Regions from separate parts of the Streptococcus sp. KHUD_013 genome, predicted to be linked through region 1. Evidence: predicted binding sites of a transcription regulator. Region 1 holds the regulator's gene; the other holds the start of a gene.

The links. The regulator NrdR, encoded in region 1, represses ribonucleotide reductase genes. The targets are predictions, from matches to a motif close to ACACNATATATNGTGT.
Region 2: nrdH (glutaredoxin-like protein NrdH) is a predicted target of NrdR. The motif match lies at 1,424-1,439, and genes of this name have one in related genera.

What each region holds. Positions count from the first base shown of each region.
Region 1 covers NZ_CP186264.1:486,318-491,060, forward strand. Annotated here, with positions in the region: gene ACOXXR_RS02180 (PTS transporter subunit IIBC) at 1-1,150, shown strand, start outside; gene ACOXXR_RS02185 (endonuclease/exonuclease/phosphatase family protein) at 1,214-2,029, shown strand; gene nrdR (transcriptional regulator NrdR) at 2,143-2,616, shown strand; gene ACOXXR_RS02195 (DnaD domain protein) at 2,617-3,789, shown strand; gene dnaI (primosomal protein DnaI) at 3,790-4,689, shown strand; gene ACOXXR_RS02205 (NADPH-dependent oxidoreductase) at 4,686-4,743, shown strand, end outside.
Region 2 covers NZ_CP186264.1:1,340,653-1,345,395, reverse strand. Annotated here, with positions in the region: gene nrdE (class 1b ribonucleoside-diphosphate reductase subunit alpha) at 1-956, opposite strand, end outside; gene nrdH (glutaredoxin-like protein NrdH) at 1,089-1,307, opposite strand; gene ACOXXR_RS06330 (phosphocarrier protein HPr) at 1,738-2,001, shown strand; gene ptsP (phosphoenolpyruvate--protein phosphotransferase) at 2,004-3,737, shown strand; gene glgB (1,4-alpha-glucan branching protein GlgB) at 4,126-4,743, shown strand, end outside.

The DNA.
Region 1 (4,743 bases):
TGCGACTGCTCTTGCAACCTTCCTCACAGGGGTTACAGAACCAATCGAGTACATGTTTATGTTCGTAGCAATGCCTCTTTACCTCGTTTATGCAGTGGTACAAGGTGCAGCCTTCGCGATGGCAGATATCGTCAATCTCCGTGTCCATTCATTTGGATCAATTGAGTTCTTGACTCGTACACCAATGACCATTAAAGCTGGTATTGGTATGGATATCATTAATTTCATCTGGGTAACTGTACTTTTTGCAGTGATCATGTACTTCATTGCAAACTTCATGATCCAGAAATTTAACTACGCAACTCCTGGACGTAATGGAAACTACGAACAAGCTGAGGGTGGTGCAGAAGAGTCTGAAACTTCAGGTTCAAGTAAAGTGGCTGCTGCTTCTCAAGCGGTTAACATCATTAACCTTCTTGGTGGTCGTGCCAATATCGTCGATGTAGATGCATGTATGACTCGTCTTCGTGTTACTGTTAAAGACGAAACAAAAGTCGGAACAGAAGAACAATGGAAGGCTGAAGGAGCAATGGGACTTGTCATGAAAGGACAAGGTGTCCAAGCGATTTACGGTCCAAAAGCGGACGTCTTGAAATCAGATATCCAAGATTTGTTAGACTCAGGTGAAGTGATTCCTGAAACTCTTCCAAGTCAAAAGACAGCGGTTCAACAAGCAGAAGTTGCCTTTAAAGGGGTGACGGAAGAAGTTCACTCAGTTGCTGAAGGACAAGTCATTGAATTAGAAAAAGTTCAAGATCCAGTCTTCTCACAAAAAATGATGGGTGACGGATTTGCAGTTGAACCAGCAAATGGTCAGATTGTTTCACCAGTAGCTGGTAAGGTGACAAGCGTCTTCCCTACCAAACATGCGCTTGGTTTGGTAACAGAATCTGGTCTTGAAGTCCTCGTTCATATCGGTCTTGATACTGTAAGTTTGGAAGGTAAACCTTTCACAGTGAAGGTAGAAGAAGGCCAAACAGTGGCAGCGGGAGACCTATTGGTAGAAGCAGATTTGGATGCTATTCGTGAAGCTGGACGTGCAACTTCAACAGTTGTAGTCTTCACAAATGGTGCAGCAATTAAATCTGTTACTCTTACACAAACTGGTCAACTTCCAGCAGATGCTGTGGTTGCTAAGGTTGAATTATAATCTATGAGAGTTATTCCTTGTATCTATTGGATACAGGGAATTCTCTATTAGGAGAGTAGGATCATGAAATTTTTAACTTTAAACACTCATAGTTGGATGGAAGAAAATCCCCAACAAAAATTTGAGGACTTATTAAAAGACATTCTTGCAAAGCAATACGATGTGATTTGTTTCCAAGAAATAAATCAGACCATCGAAAGTCCAGTTGTTCCTGTTAATGACTTGTACCATCCAACTCCTTCTGCGGAGCCGATCCATCAGGATCACTATGTTCGTTGTTTAGTTGAAAAATTAGAAGAAGAAGGATTGAGCTACCACTGGACCTGGGCTTATAACCATATCGGCTATGACCGTTATCATGAAGGTGTGGCGATTCTATCGCGTACCCCAATCCAGGCAAGCGAACTCTTGGTTTCAGATGTGAATGATCCAACAGATTATCATACACGACGGATTGCCATTGCAGAAACCCAAGTTGATGGGAAAGACATTGCTGTTGCCAGTGTTCACCTCTCTTGGTGGGACAAAGGCTTCCAGCAAGAGTGGGCGCGTTTAGAAGAACGCTTTAGCCAATTGCAAAAGCCTTTGATTTTAGCTGGGGACTTTAATAATCCAGCTGGGCAAGAAGGTTATGAAGCCATTTTAGCGAGCCCGCTAGCTCTTCAAGATAGCTTTATTGAAGCTCGCCAGACCAAGGGGACTTACACTGTAGGTCCTGGAATTGATGGATGGGATGATAATCAAGTACCCTTGCGGATTGATTATATTTTCACCTCAAAAGAATGGGTTATCGAACGGCTAGAAGTTGTGTTTGATGGTTCTAGTCAGCCTCTCGTTAGCGACCATTATGGTTTGTCAGCTGACTTGTATTTACCATAATATTCAAATCCCTATCCCTCCAGGAGGCTAGGGATTTTCTTTATTTCCCTTGCTTTCACTTTAGCCCTAAATATGATAGAATAAAGTATTAAGAAACGATAAGGAGGGTGTCCATGCGGTGTCCAAAATGTGGCGGAAATAAGTCTAGTGTTGTAGATAGTCGCCAGGCAGAAGACGGGAAAACGATTCGTAGAAGAAGAGAATGTGATGAATGTCATCATCGCTTCACCACTTATGAACGAGTAGAAGAGCGGACTCTTGTTGTGGTGAAAAAAGATGGCACCCGGGAACAGTTTTCTAGAGATAAAATATTTAATGGGATTATTCGATCTGCTCAGAAACGTCCCGTGTCGAGTGACGAAATTGAGGAAATTGTGGGGCGAATCGAACAAAAGATTCGTAGTCAGAGTGAAAATGAGATCCAGAGTGACTATATCGGATCACTTGTCATGGACGAGTTAGCAGAATTGGACGAAATTACCTATGTTCGATTTGCGAGTGTCTATCGTAGTTTCAAGGATGTTGGTGAATTGGAAAGTCTCTTAAAGCAGATTACCAAAGGAACGAAGAAGAAAAAGGAAAAATAGATGAAGCCCAATACTTCATTTTCTTTCTTGAAGAATAATTATTTAGCGCCTACAGGAGCCTCTTTCACGCATCTGTATGGACCAATATTAGGTGTTCAAGCAAGTCAATTATATACTTTTCTGCTGAGTCTCTATGATCAGGGGAAAGAAAAACGGCTGATTGCTGTTGTTTTAAATCATTTGGATCTAGGGTTCGCTCATTTTCTCGAAAGTCTAGACCGTTTGATTGCCATGAATTTACTAGAGGTTTTTGAGACAGATGAAGGACTTCAGTTCCGATTTTTGGCTCCGCTAGAAGCAGATCAATTTTTCGCGAATGTCGCTTATCAGAAGTTGCTGGAGAAAAAAATAGGAGAAGCAGCAGTTCGTGACTTGCTTCCTGAAAAACCAGAGGGAGAGAAACGGAAGGTGAACTTTGCCTCTGTTTTTGGGATTGATGGTGTTTCGACCCCTCAGAGGAAAGTATCTTCCTTCAGTTTAGAGCACTTTAAACAATTAATGGTGCGGGATGGCCTTCGTTTTGAGAACGAACAAGAGGACCTCTTAGTTCTTTATGCCATCACCGAAGAGAAGAATTGGACTTGGTACGAGACCTATCTGTTGGCCAAAGAGACAGCGGTTAATTTGGTCATTTCGACCAAACGGATGAGACAAAAACTGACCCAAGAGCCACAAGAAAAAGGTAAGGATGAGTTCACTCCGCAGGAAAGAGCTATTATCCGGGAAGCTAAAAATAAGACTAGTCGTCAATTTTTAGCAGGAATTAAAAAAGCGCGTAAGGCTGTTGTGACCCAATCAGAACGCCAAGTAATTTCTGACTTGGCCCGTTTAGGCCTGTTAGATGAAGTTATTAATGTGATCTTGTTGTTGACCTTTAACAAGGTTGCTTCCGCCAATCTCAATGAAAAGTATGCCTTAAAAGTTGGAAATGACTTTGCTTATGAGGGGATAAAGACGGCTGAGGAGGCAGTTCTGAAGATCCGCCAGCGCCAAGACTCCCATTTACAAAAAGCAAAAGAGAAAGTAGCTAAGAGTGGGTCAGCGACAGGAAAGACCAATGTTCCGAAGTGGAGTCAGCCTAACTATACCAATCAGACTAGCCAAGAAGAACAGGCTAATCTGGAACAACAAAAACGAGCCTTGCTCGAGAAATTAAATCAAGGAGGGGAGTAAATGGAGAGCGTAGGGAAAACCATGTCCCAGATGAATCGATCACAGCAGTTCAATTATGAAGAATTGGTAGCTCAAATTCTCGCCGAACCTGAGATTGCAACCTTTATTCAAAAGGAAGGTTTATCGGATGTAGAAATCCGTCGTAGCATTTCCAAATTTAACCAATACATCAGTGAGCGCAATCGCTTTGTCCTTGGGGATGCAGATTATATTGCAAGAGGGTATAAGCCTGTTTTAGTCATGAATGAAGGTTATGCGGATGTTTCCTATGAGGAGACACCTGAATTAATCGAGGCACAAAAACAAGCCGCTATCAATAGACGCTTGCAGCTGATCAACTTACCAAGCACCTTGAAGGAAGCTTCCTTAGCCAAAGTCGACTTGGATGATCGTGGGCGTTTTGGAGCCTTTGAAGAGTTGGCCAATTTTGTTGCTTCCTATCCTCAAGCTCGTAAAGGGATTTTTCTATATGGAGATTTTGGAGTTGGGAAAAGCTATATGATGGCAGCCCTTGCTCACGACTTGTCTGAAAAACGGCAGGCTTCTTCAACGATTCTGCATTTTCCAAGCTTTGTCATCGATGTCAAAAATGCGATTAACACAGGACAAGTTAAAGAGATGCTAGATCAAGTCAAGAAGGCTGAAATCTTGATTCTTGATGACATTGGGGCAGAGCAAATGTCGCCTTGGGTGCGGGATGAAGTCTTGCAAGTGATTTTGCAACACCGGATGCAGGAGATTCTTCCAACCTTCTTTACCTCCAATTTCAATTTTGAAGACTTGGAACGTCATTTTGCTACGTCTCGGAATGGAGATGAGACTTGGCAAGCCAAACGTGTCATGGAGCGAATTAAGTTCCTGGCTAAAGAAGTGCGCCTAGAAGGAGAAAATCGCCGATGAATACTGTTATTGATTTGATGAAATCTCATTCCTCTGTCCGTCGCTTTAAAGAGG
Region 2 (4,743 bases), 850 kb from region 1:
ATATAGTTGAATGGCACTCCGTATTCACGCTCTACAGAATATGGGCTGAAGAGGTACATTTCTTCATTTTTACGTGCCAATTCGTAGAATTTATCAGGTACCACAACACCAAGTGATAGAGTCTTCACACGAACTTTTTCATCGGCATTTTCTTTCTTAGTAGAAAGGAAGGCGATGATGTCTGGGTGGAAGACGTTGAGGTAAACAACCCCCGCCCCTTGACGTTGACCAAGTTGGTTAGAGTAAGAGAAGCTATCTTCAAAGAGCTTCATAACAGGAACGACCCCAGAAGCAGCTCCTTCATAGCCTTTGATCGGTGCTCCAGCTTCACGAAGGTTGCTGAGGGAGATTCCAACCCCACCGCCGATACGTGACAGTTGAAGGGCAGAGTTGATAGAGCGTCCAATCGCATTCATATCATCTGTTACTTGGATCAAGAAACAGGAAACCAATTCACCACGGCGTGCACGACCTGCATTTAGGAAAGATGGTGTAGCTGGTTGGTAGCGTTGGTGGATGATTTCGTTTGCGATGTCTTTGGCAATGTCTTCATTTCCATCTGCAAAATAGAGAGCATTGAAGAAGACGCGGTCTTCCATGCTTTCGAGATAGTATTCTCCATCATTTGTTTTCAGCGCATACTGGTTATAGAATTTATAGGCAGCCATGAAGGACTTGAATTGGAAGTTTTGGTCTTTGATAAATTGATAAAGTTCTTCCAAGAATTCTGGACGATATTTCTTGATAAAAGCTGTTTCGATATAGTTGTGTTCAATAAGGTAATTGATTTTATCCGTTATTGAATCAAAGGCCATGGTATTTGGCACAACATTTTCTTTAAAGAAAGCATCCAAGGCTTCTTTGTCTTTATGAAGCATGATTTGACCGTTTACTGGACGGTTGATTTCATTATTAAGACGGAAGTAGGTTACGTCTTCAAGTGATTTTAATCCCATAATGTTCCTTTTTCTAGTTCAAAAACAAAGGGGAGGCAAGCTCCCCCTGTACAAGTAAAAGGGCCAGGGAATACCGTAGTCAAGGACTACAATAATTCATTCCCCAGACCAATCAGATCCTGTTTGATAATGTTAAGATAATTTTTTGAGCTTAGCTGGTTGGAAGCCAGAGAAGACTTCATCTGCCGTTTGGATAACTGGCGCAGCATTGAAACCAAGGTTCTTCACATGGTCTACAAACTCAGGTTGCTCATCTAGATTAATTTCACGGTATTCAACGTGATTGGTATCTAAAAAACGTTTGGTCATTTTACATTGAACGCAATTATTTTTTGAATAAATTGTCACCATAATGTGATCTAACTCCTCTAAATTCATAAATCTGTATCTAGTATAAACAAAAGGTTTTTCCTTGTCAAGAGTTTTAACTAAATATTGTGCACATAAATTAACTATACCGGAAGATACCACAACATGTAGTATTGTAAGAATTAGTGAAAATTGAGGAAAACGTGATAAAATATAGGTTTTTAAAGTCAAAGGAATTCCTATCTTTTTCCTAAAATTCTATATACTGTGTCCATGAAAGCAATTCTATTTATTTAATAGAAGAAAGTAAAAAAAGCAGTTCAAAAGAAGAGAAAAATTGAGTGCTTCCTGTAAGTATTTTCAGTAAGTGTGTGATAAAAATCTTGAAAAATATTGGAGAAGATGATATAATAGCAAATTGTAAGGGTTATCACAGATAACTCAAAACTAATTTTAAAAGGAGAGTCAAACTATGGCTTCTAAAGATTTCCACATCGTGGCAGAAACAGGTATCCACGCACGTCCAGCAACTTTGTTGGTTCAAACTGCTAGCAAATTTGCTTCAGATATTACTCTTGAATACAAAGGTAAATCAGTTAACTTGAAATCAATCATGGGTGTTATGAGCCTTGGTGTTGGTCAAGGAGCTGACGTTGTAATCTCAGCTGAAGGTGCTGACGCTGATGATGCTCTTGCAGCAATCGCTGAAACAATGGAAAAAGAAGGATTGGCATAAACATGACAGAAATGCTTAAAGGAATTGCAGCATCTGATGGTGTTGCCGTTGCTAAGGCATATCTACTTGTTCAACCCGACTTGTCATTTGAAACAATCTCAGTTGAAGATACAAATGCAGAAGAAGCTCGTTTGGATGCAGCTCTTGAAGCTTCACAAAACGAGCTTTCTCTTATTCGGGAGAATGCAGTAGCGAGCCTTGGTGAGGAAGCAGCACAAGTATTTGATGCTCACATGATGGTTCTTTCTGACCCTGAAATGGTTGGTCAGATCAAGGAAACAATTCGCACGAAGAAGGTGAATGCTGAGGCTGGTTTAAAAGAAGTTACAGACATGTTTATCACCATCTTTGAAGGAATGGAAGATAACCCATACATGCAAGAACGTGCAGCAGATATTCGCGATGTTACCAAACGTGTTCTTGCAAACTTGCTTGGTAAAAAATTGCCAAACCCTGCGACCATCAATGAAGAAGCAATTGTGGTTGCGCATGACTTGACTCCATCAGATACAGCTCAATTGAACAAACAGTTCGTTAAAGCTTTTGTTACAAACATTGGTGGCCGTACAAGTCACTCAGCGATCATGGCGCGTACACTTGAAATCGCAGCTGTTCTTGGTACAAACAACATTACAGATCTTGTAAAAGATGGTGATGTGTTGGCCGTATCTGGAATCACTGGTGAAGTAGTCATCAACCCAAGTGAAGAACAAATTGCAGCCTTTAAAGCAGCTGGTGAAGCTTATGCGAAACAAAAAGCTGAATGGGCTCTTTTGAAAGATGCTAAAACCGTTACTGCAGATGGTAAACACTTTGAGTTGGCTGCTAACATCGGTACACCTAAAGACGTTGAAGGTGTGAACGAAAACGGTGCAGAAGCAGTTGGTCTCTACCGTACTGAATTCTTGTACATGGATTCTCAAGACTTCCCAACTGAAGACGACCAATATCAAGCTTACAAAGCAGTTCTTGAAGGTATGAACGGTAAGCCTGTTGTCGTTCGTACGATGGATATCGGTGGGGATAAAGAACTTCCTTACTTCGATCTTCCTAAAGAAATGAACCCATTCTTGGGTTACCGCGCTTTGCGTATCTCCATCTCTGAAACTGGTAACCAAATGTTCCGTACTCAATTACGTGCCTTGCTTCGTGCATCTGTTCACGGTAAATTGCGGATCATGTTCCCAATGGTTGCTTTGTTGACGGAGTTCCGTACCGCTAAAGGTATTCTTGAAGAAGAAAAAGCGAAATTGGTTGCTGAAGGTGTTGCCGTTGCTGACGACATCGAAGTAGGTATCATGATTGAAATCCCAGCAGCAGCAATGTTGGCTGACCAATTTGCCAAAGAAGTTGACTTCTTCTCAATTGGTACAAACGACTTGATCCAATACACAATGGCTGCTGACCGTATGAACGAACAAGTATCATACCTTTACCAACCATATAACCCATCAATCCTTCGCTTGATTAACAACGTTATCAAGGCAGCTCACGCTGAAGGTAAATGGGCTGGTATGTGTGGTGAAATGGCCGGTGACCAAACAGCTGTTCCACTCCTTGTCGGAATGGGCTTGGATGAGTTCTCAATGTCAGCTACATCAGTCCTTCGTACACGTAGCTTGATGAAGAAATTGGATACAACTAAGATGCAAGAATACGCTAACCGTGCTCTTACTGAATGTTCAACAATGGAAGAAGTTCTTGAACTTTCTAAAGAATACGTGAACGTAGATTAATTGATTTTAAGAATCTGATAACAAAGTTATCACCTTGGAAGAGGTGGTAGCTTTTTTATTTTGCTACTTTATTTGTCTTATAAAGGAAGTAGCTGAATAAAAATAGAGTAGATATCCCTATATCAAAACAAAAAATCTAAATTTTCTAAAAATTTTCGGAAATAGGTTTAATTACAATGATTTTTATAGTATAATGTTAGAAAGATAGTTTGAAAGCTGAACAATTGTGAATTGATTTTAGGAAATTTCAGGGAAAACTTGGAAGTTTTGAATTATTTTCATATATTTTCATCGCATTATTCAAGAAATAATCTTGAATATTTCAACTATTTATAGTAGAATAATACTATTAGGAAGCGCTTTCATAAGAGGCGAGAGAGGTGAGTGAATGGATACGAAACAAGCATTGTACACATTTGGAACCGGAGAGAACTTTCATCTTCAACATTATCTAGGGGCTCATAAAGAGCAAGTAGATGGTGTGGAGGGGTATTGTTTCCGCGTATGGGCTCCAAATGCACAGGCAGTACACTTAGTAGGTGATTTCACCCAATGGGAAGAAAATGAAATTCCTATGGTGAGAAATGAAGCTGGTGTTTGGGAAGTTTTTACAACAGCACCTCAAGTGGGAGATATTTATAAGTACCATGTTACAAGACAAAATGGCCACCGCTTGATGAAGGTGGATCCTTTAGCGGTACGCATGGAAAAACGTCCAGGTACAGGAGCGGTTATTACTGATATTCCAGAGCGGAAATGGAAAGATGGACTGTGGATGGCGAGACGGAGAAAACTTGGTTTTCGATCTCGACCAGTTAATATCTATGAGGTTCATGCTGGATCCTGGAAACGGAATGAAGATGGAAGTCCTTATTCCTTTGCTCAGTTGAAGGAAGATTTGATTCCTTACTTGGTGAAAATGAACTATACCCATGTGGAGTTCATGCCGGTGATGGCTCACCCGCTCGGACTAAGTTGGGGCTATCAATTGATGGGTTACTTTGCC